One region of the Bacillus sp. URHA0034 genome, then DNA from elsewhere that is predicted to be linked to it. Evidence: predicted binding sites of a transcription regulator. Region 1 holds the regulator's gene; each other region holds the start of a gene.
The links. The regulator Rex, encoded in region 1, represses fermentation and respiration genes when NADH is low (regulators of the CRP and FNR family bind a similar motif). The targets are predictions, from matches to a motif close to TTGTGAAATATTTCACAA.
Positions count from the first base shown of each region.

Region 2: a site for Rex is predicted at 884-901, ahead of ACZ9EE_RS09900 (TIGR04053 family radical SAM/SPASM domain-containing protein). Genes of this name have one in related genera too.
Region 3: a site for Rex is predicted at 1,521-1,538, ahead of ACZ9EE_RS16625 (TIGR04190 family B12-binding domain/radical SAM domain protein). Genes of this name have one in related genera too.
Region 4: a site for Rex is predicted at 1,311-1,328, ahead of ACZ9EE_RS25725 (cytochrome c oxidase subunit 2A). Genes of this name have one in related genera too.

Region 1 is NZ_JBWCDK010000002.1:2,639,109-2,641,313, forward strand. Features, by position in the region: gene ACZ9EE_RS14615 (YhbD family protein) at 1-437, opposite strand, end outside; gene ACZ9EE_RS14620 (redox-sensing transcriptional repressor Rex) at 545-1,198, opposite strand; gene moaC (cyclic pyranopterin monophosphate synthase MoaC) at 1,232-1,729, opposite strand; gene ACZ9EE_RS14630 (ABC-F family ATP-binding cassette domain-containing protein) at 2,009-2,205, shown strand, end outside.
Region 2 is NZ_JBWCDK010000002.1:1,657,330-1,659,534, reverse strand. Features, by position in the region: gene ACZ9EE_RS09905 (DsrE family protein) at 1-71, shown strand, start outside; gene ACZ9EE_RS09900 (TIGR04053 family radical SAM/SPASM domain-containing protein) at 982-2,109, shown strand; gene ACZ9EE_RS09895 (Crp/Fnr family transcriptional regulator) at 2,155-2,205, opposite strand, start outside.
Region 3 is NZ_JBWCDK010000002.1:3,029,168-3,031,372, forward strand. Features, by position in the region: gene ACZ9EE_RS16625 (TIGR04190 family B12-binding domain/radical SAM domain protein) at 1-1,449, opposite strand, end outside; gene ybaK (Cys-tRNA(Pro) deacylase) at 1,741-2,205, shown strand, end outside.
Region 4 is NZ_JBWCDK010000002.1:4,907,298-4,909,502, forward strand. Features, by position in the region: gene ACZ9EE_RS25715 (b(o/a)3-type cytochrome-c oxidase subunit 1) at 1-427, opposite strand, end outside; gene ACZ9EE_RS25720 (cytochrome c oxidase subunit II) at 427-903, opposite strand; gene ACZ9EE_RS25725 (cytochrome c oxidase subunit 2A) at 928-1,077, opposite strand; gene ACZ9EE_RS25730 (type III polyketide synthase) at 1,761-2,205, shown strand, end outside.

The sequences.
Region 1 (2,205 bases):
ACTTGAAGCAGCATTTTACCTTCATCTAAATTTATTTCCCCAGACTGTAAAAGTTTCTCTAATACATAAACTTCGAGCATTCTTGAAAAGGTAAACTGATGACTGCCTTTATCCATTTCCAAATAAATATCCATAACAGATGGTGAAACAATGTTACGTTTTATGAGGTCATCCTTTTCCAGCTTTAAATCACTAATATTAGGTGAAAACATATCTGCTAATTCATCCAAAGACAAATTATCCTTCATGGTCTGGATTTTATTAATCCGCTCTAAAATCTTTTCTTTTGGAAAGAACGTTTCCTGTCCTGTGAACGTGGATTTTCGGATAAACCACTCTTCCGGGATCAGATCCTTCCGCTTCCATCGATACAGCTGGCCGTAAGAAATACCGGCAAGATCCAGCAGCTCCTTTTTAGAAATTAACTCGTCGCTCATTTTAGATAACCCCTTTCTAAAATAGAATGTAACATAACACTGTTACGTTTGTAAAGAGACAAAAAAAGTGTTTCACTAATTTTTGTTAGTAAAACACCCTTTTATCATTATTCTTCTATTTCTTCTGTTGGATAATGTTTTAAGAAATAAACTAAAGACTGTAATTCCACTGCCAAGTCGATGTGATGAACTCTAATCGATGCAGGGACATTTAATCGTGCGGGCGTGAAGTTCAAAATCCCTTTTACTTCGGCTTTTGCCAGCCTGTCGGTAATCACTTGGGCAACAGGGGCTGGAACCGTAAGAATGACAACGGATATCTTTTGCTCTAAGAGCACCTTTTCGAGATCATCCATGTGATAAACAGGAACCTCCCGAACTTTTGCACCCATCTTTTCCGGATCGACATCAAAGGCAACCTCTATTTTGGTATTATTGTTTTTTAAAAAATTATAGTTCAAAAAGGCTGTTCCTAGATTACCAACCCCAATTAACGCAACCTTTGTTAGTTCATCTTGATCAAGTGTCTTACGGAAAAAGGTTAACAAATAATTGACATTGTAGCCGTACCCTTTCTTCCCCAAGGCCCCAAAGTATGAAAAATCTCGGCGAATCGTTGCACTGTCTACCTTTACCGCTTCACTTAGTTCCGCAGACGAAACTCTTTGTTTCCCGGAAGTATGCAGATTTTTTAAAAACCGATAATAGAGGGGCAGCCGTTTTGCTGTCGCCTGTGGTATCTTCATCGTTTCATTGCTCATAATCTCCCACACCCCATTCCAAAAATGTAAATATTACTTAACTTGTTCCGTTCTTTTAAAGTCTCCGTTTTTTCCGCCTGTTTTCTCAACTAAGTATGTCGGTCCAATGATCATACCTTTATCTACTGCTTTGCACATATCATAAACGGTTAAAGCGCAAATTGATGCCGCTGTGAGCGCTTCCATTTCAACACCTGTATTTCCTTTTGTTTTAACGGCTGCAGCAATATGCAATTGATGGCTCTCATTTTGGCCTTTTTCCCATGAAAAGGATATATTGACCCCTGTTAGTGGAATCGGGTGACACATTGGAATAATGTCCCATGTTTTTTTCGCAGCCATTACCGCTGCTACTTGTGCGACCGCTAAAACATCGCCTTTTTTCATTTCATGGTTTGATATCTTTTGAAAGATTTCATCACTTACAGTAATACTCGAATGAGCAAGAGCCGTTCGTGCGGTTTCGGGTTTGTCACTAACGTCCACCATTTTAGCTCTGCCTTCGTCATTGAAATGCGTAAATTCTGCCATAAAAAAATCCCCCTACGAAAAAATAATACACTATTTTTACCACAATGTGTGTGAAACTTTGAACGAATATGTATTTTTTCTTGAAAAAAGTGCCATAAATCCTCACTTTATTGCCGACCTTACGCTAATACGGTACACTATTTATATAGTAAAGACTGATTTGCTGCTTATATAAGTGAAAGGTTTCACTTTAAAGATGAAATGGGAATACAGCTTTTGTCTTATATTACCATGCGACATAATCCTTACGTTTTGTTTTTTTAATAGAGGTGAATATAAATGATTTTACTGCAAGTAAACCAACTGCAAAAATATTATGGGGCTGACCTTATTTTATCGAATATAAAGCTTGAATTACAAACCCGCGACCGCGTTGCCCTTGTCGGTCGGAATGGCGCTGGGAAATCCACGTTATTAAAGATTATTGCCGGACACCTGTCCCATGATGGCGGCGAGATTATTAAACCCAAGGATGT
Region 2 (2,205 bases), 980 kb from region 1:
TCGGAAAAATTAGTGGTATGGCAGACTTTGTAGATTTAGCATCCAAGTATGATGTCCTAACTATATCTTAACAGTAGATAATATAGTCGGTAGTAGAAACACACGGTATTGTTCAGGAATATATCGTGTGTTTTTTTTATCCTACGGGTTCATATAGATTGGATTAACTGGCACAATTCCTAAAGTTAGGCTCATATAGACAGTCGCAGCTGGAATTTTGCTAAGTGAGTCCGAATGGATGCTATTGTTATCCGCAAGTTGGAGTTGCTTTCCGCAAATAGGAGTAGCTTATCCGCAAAAAGGGGTAGGCTATCCGCAAGTTGTGGCCTCATATCGGCAAGTAAATTCGCATTTCGCAAATAGGAGTAGCTTATCCGCAAAAAGGGGTAGGTTATCCGCAAGTTGTGGCCTCATATCAGCAAGTAAATTCGCTTTCCGCAAATAGGAGTAGCTTATCCGCAAAAAGGGGTAGGTTATCCGCAAGTTGTGGCCTCATATCAGCAAGTAAATTCGCATTTCGCAAATAGGAGTAGCTTATCCGCAAAAAGGGGTAGGCTATCCGCAAGTTGTGGCCCCATATCCGCAAGTAAATTCGCATTTCGCAAATAGGAGTAGCTTATCCGCAAAAAGGGATAGGCTATCCGCAAGTTGAAGCCTCATATCAGCAAGTAAATTCGCATTTCGCAAATAGGAGTAGCTTATCCGCAAAAAGGGGTAGGCTATCCGCAAGTTGTGGCCTCATATCAGCAAGTAAATTCGCAATTCGCAAATAGGAGTAGCTTATATCCGCAAAAAGGGGTAGGCTATCCGCAAGTTGTGGCCTCATATCAGCAAGTTAATATACTTTATTTTCGTCACAAAAGATACACATATCATTTCCCTCATGTGAGATAGTTCACTTTTTTATAATATAAACAACATTATAATACAGTTAATCAATGCTGTTTGAATTTAAAATAGCAGATTGAGGGGGAGTTTTAAGTGTCTTTTAATCGTGATTTTAATAAAGACCCGTTTATTGTAATATGGGAATTAACTCGTGCCTGTCAGCTAAAATGTTTGCATTGCCGTGCGGATGCCCAATATACTCGTGACCCACGTGAACTAACCTTTGAAGAAGGAAAAAATTTGATTGATCAAATATATGATATGAATAACCCTATTCTCGTTTTTACAGGCGGCGACCCTTTAATGAGGGAAGACATTTTTAATATTGTTAAATATGCAGTTGAAAAGGGAGTCCGGGTATCCATGACTCCAAGTGCCACACCTAATGTTACAAAAGAGGCAATTGAAAAAGCGAAAGAGGCAGGACTATCACGATGGGCCTTTAGCATTGATGGACCTACTGCTGAGATTCATGATCATTTTCGCGGAACATCAGGTTCATTTGATTTAACAATGGAACGAATTAAATACCTGCACGAACTGGAAATTCCCATCCAGATTAATACAGTTATATCTAGATATAATATTGATTTCCTCGAAGAAATGGCTAAAATGGTGGAAGATTTGAATTGTGTGCTTTGGAGCGTCTTTTTCCTGGTACCAACAGGCCGGGGGCAAGTGACCGACATGATCTCACCTGCCCTGCATGAAAAGGTATTGATGTGGCTGTATGACCTAAGCAAACGTGTTTCTTTCGATATTAAAACAACTGAGGCTATGCATTACCGCCGGGTTGTGATTCAGCAAAAAATGCGTGAAGCGCATAAACAGACAAATGAAATTGACTATTTGAATGCCTTGACTGAAAAAGGCTTAACAGGTTCAATTGATGGACTTGGACGTGCCCCTAAAGGTGTTAATGATGGAAACGGCTTTGTGTTTATAACTCATATTGGTGATGTTTATCCAAGTGGGCTTTTACCCGTAAAGGCTGGGAATGTCAGAGAAACACCATTAGCGGAAATTTATCGGGAATCCCCTATTTTCAAGGATTTAAGAAATCCAGAGGGGTTTAAAGGGAAATGTGGTGTGTGTGAATTCAGATATGTTTGCGGTGGTTCGAGGTCAAGAGCGTATGCCATGACAGGGGATTACCTTGAGAGTGAGCCGTTCTGTGTCTATATTCCTAAATCATTAAGGGGAAAACAGGAACAAAGTTAACAGGAAAAAGGCTGCCTCACAATCAGAGACAGCCTTGAAAAAGTTTTACTCTATATTGCAATATACTGCTGAGCAGTTTTCACAGCCAATTTCGTC
Region 3 (2,205 bases), 390 kb from region 1:
GTCGTTAAGACGTTCGGCTGCTTCATAGGTGGAATTGACAATGTCATCACGTGTCATATCCTTTGTTTCATAGCTAAGCATATGCTTCCAGGAAGGCTGCGTGATGGCCTTACGGTGATCCTCAAGAGTGTGACAATACTTCTTATAGCCATGAAGTTCTGGATGTTCAAAGGCAGGGCTGGCAGGGTCTAGGAATGGTGCCAGTGGTGCGACAAAATAAAAGATTCTAGGGTCCTTGTTACATGCCAGATGAATGGTTTCACAGAAATCAATATTTTCGACCGCACTTATGTAGGTCTGCCCTGGGAATCCTACCATAAAGAACAGGTCGATCTTTTTACAGCCATTTTTTAAGGCAAAATTAAGGGTATCGATAACCTTTTGGTTGGTACAGCTAAATTTGCCATTATAGCGCCTAATTTTTTCATCATGTGTTTCGAGGGTGATTTCAACGCTGTATTTTGGGACGCTGTCATTCATCATTTTAAAGAATTCCTCATCCGCATATTGGAACAATTCAAACACGATTTCATTTTTTAAATGGAGTTCTTTTAAACGGCTGAAAAATTCCTGTACATATTCACGCCCGCCTTGACGCAGGTCATGCAGAATAAATATAGGCGCCCGGCTGAAACGGGAAATAAATTGAATATCTTCAATTAGTTTTTTTGGAGAGCGTAATGCTAAAGAATTCCGGTTGCAATTTTGGTCATAGGCCTCTCTGGAACCGCCGCAAATCAAACAGTTTTGGGTACATCCCCGTGCCGTTAACAGGGCTGTGTTTGGATATTGGAGCCAGCCATTGTAGGGCAGCGGATCGAGAAAGTTCCGGTATTTAAACACGGAGCGAATCGTATAACGATAACCTGGAACATCAATATCATCGAGATCTTTTGGAACATAAGTAATAGGATTGTAACCGTACTCCTTACCTTTTTTCCAGGTAAGGTTAGGAATATCAGCATAATGAGTAATCCCCGCCTCAATCTTATTCATAAGCAAAAGCATCAGTTTTTCAGTTGAATCACCGCGCATAACAAAATTAATAAAAGGATATTCAATTAGCTCTTTATGATAGTAAGTAGCGGATAATCCGCCAAAAATGATCGGAGTCTCAGGGTGAAGGCTTTTAACAACTTTAGCAATCTCGATACTGCCGTGTGCGTGTGGCAGCCAATGAAGGTCGATTCCGAATGCCTTCGTCTTAATTTTCCGGAGCTTGGCCTCCACATCAAATTTTTCACTCATCAGCATACGGTTGGCGATATTAATAATTTTTACCCTAAGGCCGTATCGCTCTAAATAATCGGCAATACTCGTCAGACCAATCGGGAACATCTCAAACACAGGAGAGGATGGGACTACGTCACTGATTGGACCGGCAAGCAACGAGTTTTTTCTAAAGTCATATACACTTGGTGCATGTAATAATACTAGATCGTACTTCATTGTTTTCACCTCAGGTCAATTTATGGGCGAATACTTTTTTATAAAAGTAGTTTGTATGTAGGCAGTCAGATATGTGAGGGCTTTCACAATGGTTTATGACTTGATAGCTTGAGGTCTGCCTTTTCCCAGTGTAGTTAGGTTAGGATCTAGATTTAGTTTACTATAATGATGAATTAATAGAGTGACAATCGGGTGACAGTTTTTGGGTGATTTTGAGTATATCAAGGTTTTTCAATCCAAAATGACAGATGATATAATCCTTATATAAAAATGGTTTAAAGGATGATAACGATGGCACAGTCAAAAACAAACGCGATGCGAATACTTGATGCAAAGAAGGTCGAGTATGACATGCTTACATACGATAATAAAGACGGTAAAATTGACGGGATATCGGTCGCGGAGAAGATTGGGAAAGACCCTAAGATCGTCTATAAAACGTTAGTGGCCCAAGGCACCAGTAAAAATATCCTTGTGTTTGTCATTCCTGTTGCGGAGGAACTGGATTTAAAAAAGGCGGCCAAGGCAGCGGGAGAAAAAGCAATCGAGATGCTGCCAATGAAGGACATTCAAAAATGGACAGGCTATATCCGCGGCGGCTGTTCCCCGATAGGCATGAAAAAGGAATATAGAACGTTCCTCGATGAAAGCAGCAGACAACTGAAAAAGATGGTGGTAAGCGCGGGAAAAATAGGTGTTCAACTTGTGATTGCCCCGTCTAAATTACAAGAAGTAACAAAGGCTGAATTTATCCCA
Region 4 (2,205 bases), 2.3 Mb from region 1:
ACGTTAAACCTAAGTAAAAAATCCAATGAGCCTTAAGTGGTGCATAAAAGGTATAAAGGACGGATGCTTGCTTAAGTAATACCATTGTTGCCGCCATTAGGGTACCAATTAACATCACCCAAAAACCAATCCAGCCCAAACGTCTGGCAGCGTTCGAATGACCACCCGCTGTTCTGCTTACTGCGGCGTATTGGAATCCCATAATAAAGAAGGTTGTTAATACAAGACCCATTAAAACACCATGGACAGTTAAAATTTGATAATAATCAATTCCCCAAGGAAGTTCCCATTTACCGGAACGCACAAGGGTTTGCAGGAGTCCCATCAAACCACCAAGAGCTAGTGCCGAAAAGGCAACGAAAAAGTGTGCCATTGAAAGATTTGCATCACGCGGGTCTACTTTTACTTTTGCAGTTTCATTAGCCATTATTTAACCACCTCAATCTTTGCACTCATTAAGTGGTGTCCTGAACCACAGTATTCATTACAAACCACCAAATATTCGCCAGCCTTGTCAAACGTAGTCGTATATTCGCTGACATACCCTGGCTCAAGCATCATATTAATATTGGTACCCGCCATTTCAAAACCATGTATAACATCTTTTGTTGTAGCTATAACCTTCACCTTCGCACCGAGGGGTACTTTTACTTTTGCAGGATTATAGGAGAATGTCGATGCTACAAAGACTAACTCATAGTCCCATTCTTTTCCTTCCACCTGATGCAAACCGGGTTGATCAAAAGGCTTTGTCTGATCAACTTTTGCAGAATTAATAGTAGTTAAACAACTAGCCGGCTTGTTGCCTAGGTAGAAAGCGCTGACACCTACCACTGATAGAAACACGACAAGGCAGCCAATTCCGAACGTCAGCCAAATTTTTTCAAATTTATGCATGTGCATAACAACTTACCCCCTTACAATCAATTAAAATCGTTCGACGAATAGGTAATAGACACTTACCCAAGCAACAATAATAAACGCCCCCAAAAAGAAAACGGACGCTAATGTCCCTTTAAGAGAAGAGCTATCTTCCACTTCTGTTTTTTGTTTTGTTTTCAGTTCCGCTTTCGCCATCCCCCTTGCACTCCCTTCAGAAAATTAACAATTAATTATTCATTTCTCTCTTTCATAATACAAAACAATTGCGAAAGTAAAATATGAATTTGCGAAGTTCACAAATTGTTCTTTCCTTATTTAATACCTATGTTAATAATAAAAACTTGATATAACAGTGATTTATATCACTAACCCGTTTGATAAATATGAATAAACTGTGAACACCACTATTTCACAAGTGATCAATGTAAATGAATATTATTTCACAAACACTTTCGTGTATGTTGAACTAGGTAACACTCTTGAAATAAAAAAATAAGCTAATCATATATTTCAATTTTTATTAGAAAGTGAGTGACTTTTGTTGGAGAAATATTACTGCGAGAACTGTCGACTTTTATATGATGAAAAAGAATATTGTAAGGTGTGTGGGGTATTGGCCAGTAACAAAATCAAGATTGAAGTACAAAAGCAATCTGAAAAATAAGAACAGGTAAATAACAGGCGAAAAAAATATATAATTGGAAAAGTTTATCTAATGAAGGAATATCAAAACCGCGATATAATTTAATTGCACAGCAACAACCTTCAAAACGTTTGCTTCCCAGCAGTGGGAAGCTTTTTTTTTATGCTGACTTCGTTAGAATAAATTCACCTTTAACGGAAAAAATATCCTTAATCATAAAGAAGGAGACTGATTCATGCCTTCCATTTTATCCGTTTCAGAAGTCATCCCACCTTTTCAAGTTAATCAAGAGCAGGCATCGGTGTTTGCTCGAGAACTTTTTTCCGATTCATTCAAGGATATTGAGAGACTCCTAAAAGCCTTCCAGAACGGCCAAATTGAAAACAGATACTTTGCAAAAAGTTTGGATTGGTTCAAAGAAGATCATTCCTTTGAGGAGAAGAACAATGCCTATATTGAATGCGCTGTTAATTTCGGTAAAGAGGCGATTGTGAAATGCTTACATAGTAACAGCTTTCTAAATGAGCCTGTTTCATACGAAGAAATTGATGCTATTTTCTTTATCTCCACAACCGGAATTTCGACCCCAAGTATTGATGCAAGAATAATTAACCATTTACCTTTTCATTCCCATATAAAACGGGTGCCGATTTGGGGATTGGGCTGTGCCGGGGGAGCTG